Breoghania sp. L-A4: one gene and its partner. The protein of the gene in region 2 interacts with the protein of the main gene of each other region in a pairwise test. Links are inferred from orthologs where the notes say so. Each region holds a gene or a part of one and is shown on either strand. Other genes may lie near its edges.

Region 1 (2,839 bases), 1.8 Mb from region 2 along the record:
TCAGCCGGGACATGCGCGATCTTCAGGTTTTTCGGCGCTGGGATACCGCGCTTGCCCTTGGCCAACAGTTGCCGGACACGCGGTTCATCGTCGCCAGTCACTTGGGTCAGTGATTTGATCAGAACCTCGCATTCGGCGCGCTGCCCCGTCAGGGTCGATGAGGAGGACGCCGCGCTCGCCCGAGCCAGGGCGAGATCGGCACTTGAGATCAAACCTGACTCGGCCGCCTTTTCGGTGGCGCGAATGGTCTCTTTTTGCGACCTGAGCTCGGCGCTATACGCATTTTCAAGCTGCCGGCAGGCGCGGTATTGAACGTAGTAATCGGCGACTTCCGCAGCGAGGGATGCCCGAGCATCGTGCCAATTGGCGATTTGCTCGTGAACCCGCAGGCGCGCCGCCTCGCTGTTCTTCCGGTTTTTGCCGAAAAAATCGATCTCCCAGGAGGCATCAAGGCCGCCGCTCGTCGTCGTGGACACTGAAACCCGGTTATCGCTGTCACCATCGGTGCCGGATCGCGTTAGGGAAGCAGAGCCGTCCAGTCCCGGGAACAGGCCAGCTTTTGCGGACGCCAGCGTTGCGCGCGCCTTGTCGATGTCGGCGATCGAAGAGTCGAGGCTGGGATTTTCCGTCTGCGCATCGTCGATGAGCGCTGTGAGCGACGAATCGTTGAATGTCGACCACCAGGACACGAGATCAGATGTCTGGCCATCATGGGGCAGCGTGGCATGCCATATACTTGCGATTCTGGCATCGGCTGGCCTGAGTTCGGAGAAGCTTGCGCAGCCTGAAAGAAAAAAGCTAATTAGAATAGCGCTATAGCTGAAAATGTTACGATTTTCCACGCTCATCACATTCCTTTACGATCTTGCACGCTGCCGGAGAAGTTAGACGGTCTACTGTAAAGTGCCGTCAAATATCAGTTAAGATATGTAAAATTTGGTGCTTCACCCGACACTGTTTTATAGGTTCTTGTGGCACGAGTAATGGATGTTCCGCATGGAAAAGGTTTTGCTGGTTGATGATGATGTGGAGCTTACGACGCTCCTTAAAGAATATCTTGTAGAGGAAGGTTTTGAGGTTTCGACCGCTCACGATGGGCGCACCGCAATCGGAATAGCATCCTCTAACACCGTCGATATTATCGTGCTCGACATCATGATGCCGCACATGAACGGCATTGAGATCTTGCAGCGTATTCGCCGCAAGAGCACCGTGCCGGTATTAATGCTCACTGCGAAGGGCGATGACGCCGACAGGATTGCCGGGCTCAACCTCGGCGCCGACGATTATGTGCCCAAACCCTGTTCACCCGGCGAACTTGCCGCACGGTTACGAGCGATCCTGCGCCGCGCTGGCCTGGCGGCCGGGGCCGCTTCCGAAATACTGCGGGCAGGAGAGCTAATCATGCATCCAGGAAGCCGGATTGCCGAGTGGCGCGGCGAACCGCTGGAACTGACTGGCACCGAATTTACTTTGCTCGAGGTCCTTGCCCGCAACGCTGGTCAACTCGTCTCGAAACAGGAAATATCCAAACGCGCATTCGGCCGACCCTTGACGCCGTTCGACCGTCGTATCGATGTTCATATCAGCAGTGTCCGCCAGAAGCTGGGGGCAAGAGATGACGGTCAATCCTGGATCCAGTCTGTACGAGGACAGGGCTATCAGCTTCTGCAGGACCGATAATGCAGCGCCTTTTCTGGAAGTTCTTCATCATCATTTGGTTGGCCATGCTGGCCTCGATCGCCGTGTTATTTGCCGCGAGTTCCTTTTTTCAGATCACGCCGCTCGCCAGTGAGATCCAACGTGGACAGCAGACCTTTGCACTTGACGTCGCGATGCGGCTGTTGACCCACGAAGGTGAGAACGCCGCCATTGCGTTCGCGATCCAAGCGGCCAACGCGCAAAAGTCGGTCAAACTGACGGTCGCCAAACAGGAAGCATCCGCAGGCTGTGAAATCAAAACGCAGGGTTATCAGCGTACTGTTGAAAGAAATGGCGCTTGCTACAGTATTGTTCTTCACGCTCACGAGCAGGGCTTTGTTTCGGCAACTTGGCCCAGACTTGTGCCTTGGCTGTCTGCTTTGCTGGCGGCGGCAATCGCTGCGTTCTGGCTCGCGCAGTATCTTGTCCGGCCTGTCGGCTATTTGCGCAGCGGGCTGAGTGCTCTTGCACGCGGCCGCTTCGACATGCGCATCGGCGATAAAATGAATGGCCGTAAGGACGAGGTCGCTGCCCTTGCGTATGACTTCGATACCAGCGCCGCGCGTTTGGAGCAGCTGCACAAAACCCAGCAACGCCTGTTTCACGATGTGTCGCACGAGCTGCGCTCGCCGCTGTCGCGCCTTCAGGCTGCGGTCGGCGTTCTACAGCAGAACCCGGCCAAGCTCGATGTCGTGATGGAACGTATGGTTCGAGAAGTCGAGCGCATCGACGGATTGATCGATGAGATACTCACGCTCGCCCGGCTGGTGGATGGATCGAGGGATGCGATCGAATTGCAGACGCTCGATGTTATCGAACTGCTAAACGATATTGTCGCGGATGCGGCTTTTGAGGCTCAAGCCCGCAAGATCGCGGTCACGCACCAAGGCGCGCAGTCATTCGTCGCGCAAGTCAACGGGGAACTGATCTATAGGGCGTTGGAGAATGTCATTCGTAACGCCGTCAAATACACGTCTGACCGCGCGAAGGTCTCCATTCGATCTCAGGTCAAAGACGATAGGCTGCATATCCTCGTCGTGGATGAGGGCCCAGGCGTGGCCGAATCCGATCTGGAACGGATTTTCCAGCCATTTTCGCGCGGTGAAGATGCCAATGTCCTAAATGGCTACGGCCTAGG
Region 2 (2,898 bases):
GACGCTTCCCTCGGGCACGCTCACGGTGGCGTCGGGATCGCGCGCAGGACCCATTTCGCCGGTCAGGAACACCGGCGGTCGCCGGGTGTAGGCGGGCGGGGTCACCCAGGCGTCGATGCGCCCGGCAACGGCCGAGGTTTCCGATCCGCCGACAACGGCCGACCAGATCAGCGGTCCGCGATCGCCGCCGGCGACGCCGAAGCCGACGAACAGCAGCAGGCCGACGAGGGCGCGGATGGCCCAGGGGTCGCGGCGGAAGGCGTGCGGATGCGGCCACCCGGCGCGGAGGCGGTTGAGCGCGCTCAGCGCGCGGGCGCGATGAGCCTCCCACAAGGCGCGCGCGGTCGGATCGTCCGCGTCGGAGGCGAGTTCGTCCTCAAGCGCGGTCAGCGGCCGATGATGGTAGTCGCCCTGCGCCTCGATACGGTGCAGGCCCTCGGCTCGCGACGGCCAGCGCAGGAACGGCAGCGAGCGGCACGAATAGAGCGTGGCCCAGGCGAAGGCCGCGAGCGCCAGCCAGCGCAGCCAGGTGGGCAGCACAAGCCACAGGCCGAGCCACGACAGGGCGACGAAAAGCCCTGCGATGATCAGAAAATGGTAGAGGACGGGCCAGAGCCGCTCCCAGAACAGTGCTGCGCGCGCGGCGGAGACCGTCCGCGAGAGGCGCCTCGCCATCGCGCGCGTCAATGTGTTCGCGGACCCAGCAGTTGCGGGCGCAGGCGTGCGCGCGGGACCAGAGGTGTCGGACGGTTCGCGTGGAGCAGTCACGGACGTCATCTCCGAATGCGGTTGTTCCCCCCGTCCCATCCTACAGGTTGGCGAAGGCCCGGCAATTCGGCAAGTCCATTATGTCCGTTTAGTGGCTCACTTTTCAGTAATCCAGTCAGGCAGCCTGTCGAGGCCGATCAGTTCCTCATAGCTCGTCCGGGGACGAACGATGGCGAATTCTCCATCCTTCACAAGCACTTCTGGTACCAGAAGGCGCGAATTGTAGGTGCCGGACTGTACCGCGCCATAGGCTCCGGCGGAAAAGATCGCGAGATGATCTCCCGCGCTGACCGCCGGAATATCGCGGTCATGACCGAGATAGTCGCCGGTTTCGCACACGGGGCCCACCACATCGGCCCGGATGCGCGGGGCGGAGGGGTCGGCTTCGCGCACGGGTTGGATTTCGTGCCAGGCATCGTAAAGGGTCGGGCGAATCAGGTCGTTCATCGCCGCATCGACGATGACGAAGTCCTTCGTCGCGCCGCTTTTCACGTAGATCACCTCGGTGACGAGAATTCCGGCGTTGCCGGCGATCATCCGTCCGGGCTCGAACATGATGCGGCAGTCCAGCCGCTTGACATGGCGCTTGACCACCTCGGCGTAGGCATCCGGGTGCGGCGGCGGCTCGTTGTTGTTGCGGTAGGGAATGCCCAGACCGCCACCCAGATCGACGTGGGAAATCTCGTGGCCGTCGGCGCGCAGGCCGTCGATCAGTTCGCCCAGCCGGGAAAAGGCCGCGTCAAAGGGCCCTAATTCGGTGATCTGCGAGCCGATGTGCATGTCGATCCCAGTGACCCTGATACCGGGTAGCCGGGCGGCTTCCGCGTAGACCTCGCGGGCGCGCTGCCACGGGATGCCGAACTTGTTTTCCGCCTTGCCGGTGGCGATCTTGGCGTGGGTGCGGGCGTCGACATCCGGGTTGATGCGGACCGAGACCCTGGCCTCGCGGCCCTTGGCGCTGGCGACCTCGGAGAGCCGCGCCAGTTCAGGCTCGGATTCCACGTTGAAGCACAGAATGTCCTCGTCCAGCGCGTAGGCCATCTCCGCGGCCGTCTTGCCGACGCCGGAGAACAGGATCCGATCGCCGGGCACGCCGGCGGCGCGGGCGCGCCGCAATTCGCCTTCCGACACCACGTCCATGCCGGCGCCCAGGCGCGCCAGCGTTGCCAGCACAGCCTGATTGGAATTGGCCTTCATCGCGTAGCACACCAGCGACGGCACATCAGCGAAAGCGCCGGAAAACACCTTGTAGTGGCGTTCCAGCGTCGCGGTCGAGTAGCAGTAGAACGGCGTGCCGACTGCATCGATGATGTCGGAGACCGGCACGTCTTCGGCGTGCAGCGCGCCGTCGCGATACGAAAAATGGTGCAAGGCTTTGGCTCGCGAAGTTGATCATCCCGCGGCTTTACGGGAGCGACTGGGACGGATCGGCCGGCCGCCGGTCAAAGCGGCAGGCTTGATGCTAGAGCAGCGGGTCGAGAACGAAGCGGCGGTTGTCCGGCTTTTTCGCCTCGGGCGCTGCGGCTTGCTCGTCATAGGCGCCCTCGGCGGGCGCCGAGGCGGCGGAAGGCGGCGGCGAGAGCGAGCCGCGGCGTCCGCAGCCGCCGACCGCAACGACCGCCACGAGGGCGGTCAGGGCGCAGGCTTTCATGAACAGGCTCGGCTTCACGCGTTCTCTCCTTCGCGCCCCGCCCCAAAATCGCGCGTGCGCGCGCCGACGCGGGGCCGTAATTCGTCCGGCAACACTCCTCGCATGCTGGCGGGCGGGCATCAACCCGTCCGCCAGCATGCGCCATGCTATTTCGCTTCCGGCTCGCGCGAAAGCTGCTTGAGCCAGCGGCGCGCCTGCTTGCGCACATTGACAGGGGCCGTGCCACCGTAGCTGACGCGGCTTTTCACCGACTTGTCGACCGACAGCACCGAATAGACGTCCTCGGTGATGCCGGCGTCGACCGCTTGCATGTCTTCAAGCGGCACCTTGTGCAGCTCGATGCCGCGGTCCGCGGCGATGCCGACGATGGTGCCGGTGACGTGATGCGCCTGGCGGAACGGCATGCCCAGCACCCGCACCAGCCAGTCGGCCAGATCGGTGGCGGTGGAATAGCCCGAGCCGGCCGCCTTCTTGAGCGC

Evidence for each region. The genes of interacting proteins can lie anywhere in the genome.
Region 1: the proteins of lysA (region 2) and D1F64_RS08445 interact in binary tests that used the Escherichia coli proteins (3 or more experiments, as listed by UniProt). The link is inferred for Breoghania sp. L-A4 from one-to-one orthologs.

The regions. Positions count from the first base shown.
Region 1 is NZ_CP031841.1:1,820,788-1,823,626, forward strand. The notes cover bases 19-2,839. They hold D1F64_RS08445 (response regulator transcription factor), read left to right. Parts: upstream 19-996; coding sequence 997-1,683; downstream 1,684-2,839. Other genes in these bases: D1F64_RS08440 (efflux transporter outer membrane subunit), read right to left, coding at 19-848; D1F64_RS08450 (HAMP domain-containing sensor histidine kinase), read left to right, coding at 1,683-2,839. Outside these bases: more of D1F64_RS08440, read right to left, coding at 1-18. UniProt on the Escherichia coli protein: Response regulator member of the two-component regulatory system CpxA/CpxR which responds to envelope stress response by activating expression of downstream genes including cpxP, degP, dsbA and ppiA.
Region 2 is NZ_CP031841.1:14,660-17,557, reverse strand. The notes cover bases 3-2,882. They hold lysA (diaminopimelate decarboxylase), read right to left. Parts: upstream 2,140-2,882; coding sequence 865-2,139; downstream 3-864. Other genes in these bases: argH (argininosuccinate lyase), read right to left, coding at 2,566-2,882; D1F64_RS00085 (lipoprotein), read right to left, coding at 2,231-2,419; D1F64_RS00095 (TIGR02302 family protein), read right to left, coding at 3-675. Also shown: more of D1F64_RS00095, read right to left, coding at 1-2; more of argH, read right to left, coding at 2,883-2,898. UniProt on the Escherichia coli protein: Specifically catalyzes the decarboxylation of meso-diaminopimelate (meso-DAP) to L-lysine. Is not active against the DD- or LL-isomers of diaminopimelate.